Regions from separate parts of the Serratia sp. PL7 genome, predicted to be linked through region 1. Evidence: riboswitches for the same ligand, from Rfam matches in the RefSeq annotation. Region 1 holds a riboswitch; the other holds the start of a gene.
What was found. Region 1 has a riboswitch for molybdenum cofactor ahead of moaA (GTP 3',8-cyclase MoaA). Riboswitches for the same ligand answer to the same signal wherever they lie in the genome.
Positions count from the first base shown of each region.

Region 2: linked by a shared signal. The riboswitch ahead of moaA (GTP 3',8-cyclase MoaA) and the one ahead of moaA (GTP 3',8-cyclase MoaA) in region 1 are both predicted to bind molybdenum cofactor.

Region 1 is NZ_CAMFLB010000001.1:2,544,860-2,549,889, reverse strand. Features, by position in the region: gene uvrB (excinuclease ABC subunit UvrB) at 30-2,042, shown strand; gene N6G83_RS12360 (VF530 family DNA-binding protein) at 2,143-2,409, shown strand; gene yvcK (uridine diphosphate-N-acetylglucosamine-binding protein YvcK) at 2,416-3,333, opposite strand; molybdenum cofactor riboswitch at 3,594-3,738, shown strand; gene moaA (GTP 3',8-cyclase MoaA) at 3,725-4,711, shown strand; gene moaB (molybdenum cofactor biosynthesis protein B) at 4,736-5,030, shown strand, end outside.
Region 2 is NZ_CAMFLB010000005.1:247,377-252,406, forward strand. Features, by position in the region: gene moaE (molybdopterin synthase catalytic subunit MoaE) at 1-376, opposite strand, end outside; gene moaD (molybdopterin synthase sulfur carrier subunit) at 379-624, opposite strand; gene moaC (cyclic pyranopterin monophosphate synthase MoaC) at 621-1,100, opposite strand; gene moaB (molybdenum cofactor biosynthesis protein B) at 1,104-1,616, opposite strand; gene moaA (GTP 3',8-cyclase MoaA) at 1,736-2,719, opposite strand; molybdenum cofactor riboswitch at 2,710-2,852, opposite strand; gene yvcK (uridine diphosphate-N-acetylglucosamine-binding protein YvcK) at 3,116-4,033, shown strand; gene N6G83_RS23480 (VF530 family DNA-binding protein) at 4,030-4,275, opposite strand; gene uvrB (excinuclease ABC subunit UvrB) at 4,378-5,030, opposite strand, start outside.

The sequences.
Region 1 (5,030 bases):
CGCGCGCATCTCCACAGGGTAGCCGAGCAATGAGTAAACTTTTCAAACTGCATTCCGAGTTCAAACCGGCCGGCGATCAGCCGGAAGCCATCCGCAAGCTGGAAGAGGGGCTGGAAGACGGCCTGGCGCACCAGACGCTGCTGGGGGTTACCGGTTCGGGCAAGACGTTCACTATCGCCAACGTGATAGCCGATCTGAATCGGCCGACCATGGTACTGGCGCCGAACAAGACGCTGGCGGCGCAGCTGTACGGCGAAATGAAAGCGTTTTTCCCGGAGAATGCGGTGGAGTACTTCGTCTCCTACTACGACTACTACCAGCCGGAAGCCTACGTGCCCAGCTCCGACACCTTCATTGAAAAAGATGCTTCGGTGAACGAGCACATCGAGCAGATGCGTCTTTCCGCCACCAAGGCGCTGCTGGAGCGGCGCGACGTGGTGGTGGTGGCGTCGGTGTCGGCGATCTACGGCCTGGGCGATCCGGATCTTTACCTGAAGATGATGCTGCACCTGACTCAGGGCATGATCATCGATCAGCGATCCATTTTGCGCCGCCTGGCGGAGCTGCAGTATTCCCGCAACGATCAGGCTTTCCAGCGCGCCACCTTCCGCGTGCGCGGCGAGGTGATCGATATCTTCCCGGCGGAATCAGACGAGCTGGCGCTGCGCGTCGAACTGTTCGATGAAGAAGTGGAACGGCTGTCGCTGTTCGATCCGCTGACCGGGCAGATTGAGCAGGTGGTGCCGCGTTTTACCATCTACCCGAAATCGCACTACGTGACGCCGCGTGAGCGGATCATGCAGGCGATGGAAGAGATCAAGGTTGATCTGGCGGACCGCCGCAAGGTGCTGCTGGCCAACAGCAAGCTGCTGGAAGAGCAGCGCCTGACGCAGCGCACCCAGTTCGATCTGGAGATGATGAACGAGCTGGGTTACTGCTCGGGCATCGAAAACTACTCGCGCTATCTGTCCGGGCGCGCCGAGGGCGAGCCGCCGCCGACGTTGTTCGACTACCTGCCGGCGGACGGCCTGCTGGTGGTCGACGAATCCCACGTCACCATTCCGCAGATCGGCGCGATGTTCAAGGGTGACCGCGCGCGCAAGGAAACGCTGGTGGAGTACGGCTTCCGTTTGCCGTCGGCGCTGGACAACCGCCCGCTGCGCTTCGAGGAGTTTGAGGCGCTGGCGCCGCAGACCATCTATGTTTCCGCGACGCCGGGCAAATATGAGCTGGAGAAATCCGGCGGCGATCTGATCGATCAGGTGGTGCGGCCGACCGGGTTGCTGGATCCGATCGTGGAAGTGCGGCCGGTCGCCACCCAGGTGGACGATCTGCTCTCCGAGATCCGCAAGCGCGCGACGATCAACGAGCGCGTGCTGGTGACCACCCTGACTAAACGCATGGCGGAAGACCTGACCGAATACCTGGAAGAGCATGGCGAGCGCGTGCGCTACCTGCACTCGGACATCGATACCGTGGAACGGGTCGAAATCATCCGTGACCTGCGTCTGGGCGAGTTCGACGTGCTGGTGGGCATCAACCTGTTGCGTGAGGGGCTCGACATGCCTGAGGTGTCGCTGGTGGCGATTCTGGACGCCGACAAGGAAGGCTTCCTGCGTTCCGAGCGTTCGCTGATCCAGACCATCGGCCGCGCGGCGCGTAACCTGAACGGCAAGGCGATCCTGTATGGCGATCGCATCACCGATTCGATGGCCAAGGCGATCGGTGAAACCGAGCGGCGCCGCGCCAAGCAGCAGGCCTACAACGAAGCCAACGGCATCGTGCCGCAGGGGCTGAACAAGAAGATCGGCGACATTCTGCAGATCGGCCAACCGGTCAACCGCACCAAGAGCAAAGGCAAGGGCAAGGCGGTGGAGGGCGGCGCTCAGCTGCAGAACCTCACGCCGAAAGCGCTGGATCAGAAAATTCGCGATCTGGAAGCGCAGATGTACACCCACGCGCAAAACCTGGAGTTCGAGCAGGCGGCTGCGCTGCGCGACGAAATCCACCAGCTGCGCGAGCAGTTCATCGCGATTTCCTGACCGTTGGACGGCGCCCGCGCCGTGGGCGTCAAAATTCCTTGTCGGCCGCGCCAAAGCTGTTATGGTGTGCGGCCCGATTTGACCACGAAGAGTACCGAACATGAGCCAACACCAGTCTAAAGACCCGCTGCACGGCGTAACGCTGGAGCAACTGCTGAATAAACTGGTGGATCACTACGGTTGGTCCGAACTGGGCGCGCGCATTCGCATCAACTGCTTCCGCAGCGATCCGAGCATCAAGTCCAGCCTGAAGTTTTTGCGTCGCACGCCCTGGGCGCGCAAAGAGGTGGAAGATCTGTATATCGATATGGTCAGCCATCCCGCCCCAGCCAGCGATAATCCCTGGCTGCGCGGGCGAGACGGTTAAATTCGGTCAGCGGCGCGCGGCCAGCTCCACCAGCGCGTGATCCAGCGCCTGGCGCAGCAGCTGGCGATCGTGGCGGTAGGGGATGTCGCTCGCTTCCAGCGGTTGCTGAATCACCACCCGATCCTGCACTTCACTGGCATCCACCGCCGGGCCGACGATCAGCGCATCGATCATCCGGCGGCCGATCTTCTCTTCCATCAGCGTCAGCTTATCCTTTAACGACAGCGCCGCGGCGGCCACGCTCAGCTCGCGGCCGAGGTTGCCGATATAGATCATGCTGGCGCTGCTGCGGCGCAGCGCCTGGGTGAGATCGTCCAGCAGCAGCAGTGGCATCAGGCTGGTGAGGAAGCTGCCCGGCCCGATCAGGATCACGTCGGCCTGTGCGATGGCGTCCAGCGCTTCGCGCGTGGCGTTGACCGGGGGCGACAGCATCAGCTCCTGCGGCATGTGGGCCAGTTGATCGACATTCACTTCACCGTAAACGTGATTGCCTTCGTGATCGTGCGCCATCAAATCCACCGGCTGCTCCGACATCGGGATCAGCGCCGCGTCCACCTTCAGCAAGCTGCGCACCAGATTGATCGCTTCCAGCGGGCGCACGCTCAGGTGATCCAGCGCTTTCAGCATCAGGTTGCCCAGGTTATGGCCGGCCAGTTCGCCGTTGCCGCTGAAACGGTATTCGAACATCGCCGAGGCGACGCTCGGTTCGGTGATCAGCTGGTTGAGACAGTTGCGGGTATCGCCCCAGGCAATGCCGCCTTCCGAACGGCGGATGCGGCCGGTGGAACCGCCGTTGTCGGTGGTGGTGACGATGCCGGTCAGGCGGGAGCCTAAGGACGACAGGGCCGACATCACACGGCCCAGGCCGTGTCCGCCGCCCAACGCCACCACGCGGTCGAGATCGGCCAGGGTACGATTACGCATAAATTTCCTTACAAAGGGTCTGAACTGCCCGCATAAGGTAGCGGATCCGGCATAAAAACGCGATAAAGAGTGTCATTTGCGTGATTCTGGTCAATTCGTCCACGCAAGCGATGTTTATCATGGTTTACCCGAATAGGCGGCGTCTAAAAACGCTGTATAGAAAATTATATAGCGAATTAACGCGTTGGCTATCGTTGCCGATTAGCGCTAGAATTCTGCTGAAAACCACGGTTTCATTCCGGCTACTCAAGGTAGCGGGAAGAGAAATCAAACTCCTAGCCCCTGCGCCTACGTTGTTCATCCGGAACGATATGGCGCCTGGGCCGTGGCGAAGTTAGCCACCAGGGTGCAGAGGGGAAACGCTCGCATCTCCCGACTTTGGAAAGGTGTTATGGTACCGCAACTCATTGATGCTTATGAGCGCAAGTTCTATTACCTGCGTTTGTCGATCACCGACGTGTGCAACTTTCGTTGCACCTATTGTCTGCCCGACGGCTACAAGCCGAGCGGCAGCCCGAAAAGCTTCCTGTCGCTGGATGAAATCCGCCGCGTCAGCCGCGCGTTTGCCGAACTGGGCACCGAAAAGGTGCGCCTGACCGGCGGCGAGCCTTCGCTGCGCCGCGATTTTACCGAGATCATCGCCGCCGTGCGGGAAAACCCGGCCATCCGTACCCTGGCGGTCACCACTAACGGCTACCGTCTGGCGCGCGACGTCGCCGCCTGGCGTGACGCCGGTCTGACGGCGATCAACGTCAGCGTCGACAGCCTGGATCCCCGCCAGTTTCACGCCATCACCGGCCAGGACAAGTTCCGCCAGGTGATGGACGGCATCGACGCCGCCTTCAGCGCCGGTTTCAGCAAGGTCAAGGTCAACGCGGTGCTGATGCGCGACGTCAACCACCAGCAACTTGGCGCCTTTCTCGCCTGGATCAAGGATCGGCCGATCCAGCTGCGCTTTATCGAACTGATGGAAACCGGCGAGGGCGGCGAGCTGTTTCGCAAACACCACGTTTCCGGCGAAGTGATTCGCCGGCAGTTGGAGCAGCAGGGCTGGCAGCGCCAGGCGCGCGGCCGCAGCGACGGCCCGGCGCAGGTGTTCAGCCACCCGGACTACCAGGGTGAGGTGGGTCTTATCATGCCGTATGAAAAAGATTTCTGCGCCAGCTGCAACCGGCTGCGCGTTTCTTCCATCGGCAATCTGCACCTGTGTCTGTTCGGCGAGCAGGGGGTGCCTCTGCGCGATCTGCTGGCGGACGACGGCCAGCTCGATGCGCTGAAGGCGCGCATCCAGAGTGGGTTGCTGAGCAAGAAGCAGACCCATTTCCTGCATCAGGGCAACAGCGGGATCACCCAGAACCTGTCGTTTATCGGCGGCTGACAGCCAATAGGAGCTTATTGAACCATGAGCCATGCGAGCAGCGAGTTTATTCCGGCGCATATCGCCATCCTGACCGTGTCCGACAGCCGCGGCGCGGCGGAAGACACCTCCGGCCAATATCTGCAGGACGCGGCGCAGGAAGCCGGCCATCAGGTGGTGGATCGCGCCATCGTCAAAGATGACATTTACCAGATCCGCGCACGGGTTTCCGCGTGGATCGCCGATGACAACGTGCAGGCGGTGCTGATCACCGGCGGCACTGGTTTTACCGCGCGCGACAACACGCCGGAAGCGCTGTTGCCGCTGTTCGACAGAGAGG
Region 2 (5,030 bases), on a different contig from region 1:
TCCAGAAGGGAGCTCGGGTTTTCAGGTAATCCATAATAAATTGTGCCGCCTCGAAGGCCATGCTGCGGTGGGCGCTGGTCACGCCGACAAACACAATTTCATCACCAGGGAAGAGATCACCGATGCGATGGATCACCGTTGCCCGCTGCAATGGCCAACGGGCCCGCGCTTGTGCAACAATCTCTTCAAGGGCTTTTTCAGTCATGCCAGGGTAATGCTCCAACGACAGCGCGCTGACCTCATCCCCCAGATTGTGATTACGTACCTTGCCGGTAAAAGTCACCACTGCGCCGTCATCATCACACTGTGCCAGCCACTGGTATTCTTCACCTACGCTAAAGGTTGCCTGGCCAACGCGGATACGAGTATTTTCCACTGTTAACCTCCGGTTACCGGTGGAAAGAAAGCCACTTCATCACCGGCTTGCAGCGGATGCTCTGCGGCCACCAGCGATTGGTTGACCGCCGTCAGCAATTTACCGGGCTCCAGCGCCAGCGCCCAACGATCGCCACGCTCGCACAGCGATTTACGCAACTCTTCAACCGTAAGGTACTGCGCCGGCAGGCTCAGCATATTGGTACCGACCAGTTCACGCACCTGCGCGAAAAACAGAATAGTGATCATGATTCCACCTTAAAATCACCGGACTTGCCGCCGCTTTTTGCCAGCAGCCGCACCGGGCCAATTACCATATCTTTCTGCACCGCTTTGCACATGTCGTAGATGGTGAGTGCGGCCACCGAAGCGGCAGTCAACGCCTCCATTTCAACCCCGGTTTTACCGGTCAAACGGCAGCAGGTTTCGATACGCACGCGGTTAAATTCCGGCTGCGCTTCGAGCTGTACTTCCACCTTGCTTAACATCAACGGATGGCAAAGAGGGATCAGTTCCCAGGTGCGCTTCGCCGCTTGAATTCCGGCAATACGTGCCGTGGCAAATACGTCGCCTTTATGGTGGCTGCCGTCGATAATCATCGCCAGCGTTGCCGCCTGCATTTCTACAAAAGCCTCGGCACGGGCTTCACGTACCGTCTCCGCTTTGGCAGAGACATCGACCATATGGGCCTCGCCAGCGGCGTTAATGTGGGTTAGCTGCGTCATAGATTATTTCTTTAAATGGGGTAAGAAGTTGCACGGGCGATGGCGCGCGTCCAACTGTTCTTCAATAATACGTTCCCAGGCGGTGCGACAGGCGCGGGTGGAACCCGGCATGGCGAAGATCACCGTCTGATTGGCAATACCGGCCAAAGCGCGGGACTGGATGGTCGCGGTGCCGATCTCTTCGTATGACACCATGCGGAACAGTTCGCCAAACCCTTCCACTTCACGGTCAAACAGCGGCAATAACGCTTCTGGCGTATTGTCCCCGGAGGTAAAGCCGGTGCCGCCGTTAATCAACACGGCCTGCACGTCATCGCTGGCAATCCATGCGGAAACCTGCGCACGGATCTGATAAATATTGTCTTTGACCAGGGCACGTGCCACCACCTGATGGCCGGTTTCCTGCGCGGCTTCTTGTAGATATTGCCCGGAGGTATCTTCCGCTTCAGTGCGGCGATCCGAAACGGTCAAAATGGCAATCTTTGCCGCAATAAATTCACTGCTGGTTTGGCTCATTGTGTGTTGTGCTCCTGATTGTCGATGGCCCCTCACCCTAACCCTCTCCTTTAGTGAGAGGGGGACCGTTCGAGCTGGTATTCATCATCTGACGTTCCCCATTGCTACAGGAAATCGTATCAACCGCCGATAAACGAGAGGTTCTGCGTGAGACCGCTATTGCCCTGATGCAGGAAGTGGGTCTGCTTTTTGGTTTGCAGCCCGCTTTGAATGCGCATTTTCAGCTGTTCCAACTGGCCGTCATCCGCCAGCAGATCGCGCAGGGTAATCCCTTGCTCACCAAACAGGCACAAATGCAGATTGCCAATGGCGGAAACCCGCAGGCGGTTGCAACTGGCGCAGAAATCTTTTTCGTACGGCATGATCAGCCCTATCTCGCCCTGATAATCCGGGTGGCTGAATACCTGCGCCGGGCCATCACTGCGGCCACGAACTTGGCGCTGCCAACCCTGCTGCTCCAACTGCAGGCGGATCACTTCGCCAGACACATGGTGCTTGCGGAACAGATCGCTGCCATCACCGGTTTCCATCAGTTCGATAAACCGCAGTTGGATTGGCCGATCCTTGATCCAGTTAAGGAAGCTGCCCAGTTGCTGGTGATTGACATCACGCATCAGCACCGCATTCACCTTTACCTTGCTGTAACCGGCGGTAAAGGCGGCATCGATGCCCTCCATCACCTGGCGGAACTTGTCCTGGCCGGTGATGGCATGAAACTGGCGCGCATCAAGGCTGTCTACGCTGACGTTAATCGCCGTGAGGCCCGCATCACGCCAACTGGCAACATCACGTGCCAGGCGATAGCCGTTGGTGGTCACAGCCAGGGTTCGGATCGCCGGGTTTTCGCGCACGGCGGCAATGATGTCGGTAAAATCGCGGCGTAAAGAAGGCTCACCGCCGGTCAGGCGGACCTTTTCGGTACCCAGTTCGGCAAAGGCACGGCTGACGCGCCGAATTTCATCCAGAGAGAGAAAGGCCTTGGGGCTGCCGCTCGGTTTATAGCCATCCGGCAGACAGTAGGTGCAACGAAAGTTACACACGTCGGTGATCGATAGGCGCAAATAGTAAAAATTGCGCTCAAAAGCATCAATAAGTTGCGGCACCTGTAACACCTTCCAAATACGGGAGATGCGAGCGTTTCCACTCTGCACCCTGGTGGCTGACTTCGCCACGGCCAAGATACCCTATCGCTCCAAAGAACAACGTAGGTACCAAGGCTAGGAGTTTTGATCCCATCCCCGCTACCTCAAGTAGCCGGAACGAAACCGTGGTTTTCCTGAGAATTCTAGCGCTAAACAGCCGCGATAGCCAATGTGGATTAACGCTATATAGTTGTGTATACAGCGTTTTTTCACCTTCTCAAGTCTGGATAACCATAATAAACAACCGTTATGCCAGCGAATTGACCAGAATCACGCAAATCGCACTCTTTATCGCGTTTTTGTGCCAAATCCGCTACTTTATGCAGGCAGTCTACCTACCCTGAGTTAAGGAATTTTATGCGCAACCGTACCCTGGCCGATCTTGATCGCGTCGTGGCATTAGGTGGTGGTCACGGTCTTGGCCGTGTGATGTCTTCACTGTCCTCGTTGGGTTCTCGCCTGACCGGCATTGTCACCACCACCGATAACGGCGGTTCTACCGGCCGTATCCGCCGTTCTGAAGGCGGCATTGCCTGGGGTGACACCCGTAATTGCCTCAATCAGCTGATTACCGAGCCTAGCGTCGCCTCGGCGATGTTTGAATACCGTTTTAGCGGCAACGGGGAGTTGGCAGGGCATAACCTGGGAAACCTGATGCTAAAGGCCTTGGATCACCTGAGCGTACGCCCGTTGGAGGCGATCAATCTGGTACGTAGCCTGCTGAAAGTGGACGCTGCGCTGATCCCGATGTCGGAACAGCCGGTCGATCTGATGGCCCACGATCATGAAGGGCACCAGGTCTACGGTGAAGTGAATATCGACCAGCTAAGGATCATGCCGCAAGAGCTGATGCTCTCCCCGCCGGTACACGCCACCCGTGAAGCGGTTGAGGCGATCGCGCAGGCCGATCTGATCCTGATCGGGCCAGGCAGTTTTCTTACCAGCCTGATGCCACTGTTGCTGCTTGAGGATCTGACTCAGGCCCTGCGACGCAGCAGCGCCAATATGGTGTATATCGGTAACCTGGGCCGCGAACTGAGCGTCGCCGCAGCCGCACTGACGCTGCAAGACAAACTGACGCTGATGGAAGAAAAGATTGGCCGTAAAATGATTGACGCGGTGATCGTTGGCCCGGCGGTGGATACCAGCGCCATGCGGGATCGCATTGTGGTGCAACAACCGCTGGAAGCCAGCGATATCCCGTATCGCCACGATCGCCAGCTATTACGCCAGGCGCTGGATACCGCGTTGGTGCAGCTAGCTAGCCGCGATTAATCTTGACCACGGAGCCAAGGATTATCGCTAACGCTGTCGATGTAGAGATCTTCCACCTGCTTGCGTGCCCACGGGGTGCGGCGCAAGAACTTGAGGCTGGATTTGATGCTCGGATCGCTGCTGAAGCAGTTAATGCGAATACGCTCTGCCAGCCCGTTCCAGCCATATTGGGCTACCAGCTTGTTCAGCAATTGCTCCAGCGTAATGCCGTGTAACGGGTCTTTGGATGGGGTTGCGGTCATGGCGGCTACTCATCTCAATACTTGGGGCGCACACCTTAATCAGCAAACGGGCATACGGCAAGAAAATTTACCGGGGCGCGCATACCACGCCCCTTGGGTTCACTATGATAGCGCGATAAACTGCTCGCGCAGTTGGTGGATTTCATCACGCACCGCAGCGGCCTGTTCGAACTCCAGATTCTGCGCATGAGAATACATCTGTGCCTCCAATTCCTGGATTTTTTGCTCCAGCGCTTTGGGGGTGAGCAGTTTGTATTGCGCCGCGCTCTCTGCCGCTTTACCCTTCCCTTTGTGCTTGCCACGGCTGCTTGGTTGCCCAAGTTGCAGAATATCCGAAACCTTCTTGTTCAGGCCCTGAGGTACGATACCGTTGGCTTCGTTATGCGCCTGCTGCTTGGCGCGGCGGCGTTCGGTTTCACCGATCGCCTTGGCCATGGAGTCGGTGATCCTGTCGCCATACAGGATCGCTTTACCGTTGAGGTTACGCGCCGCTCGGCCAATGGTCTGGATCAGTGAGCGCTCAGAACGCAGGAACCCTTCCTTGTCCGCGTCCAGGATCGCCACCAGCGATACCTCTGGCATGTCCAGGCCTTCCCTTAACAGGTTGATACCCACCAGCACGTCAAACTCGCCCAGGCGCAAATCACGGATGATTTCGACACGTTCTACCGTATCGATGTCCGAGTGCAGATAACGCACCCGCTCCCCGTGCTCTTCCAGGTATTCCGTCAGGTCTTCTGCCATACGCTTGGTCA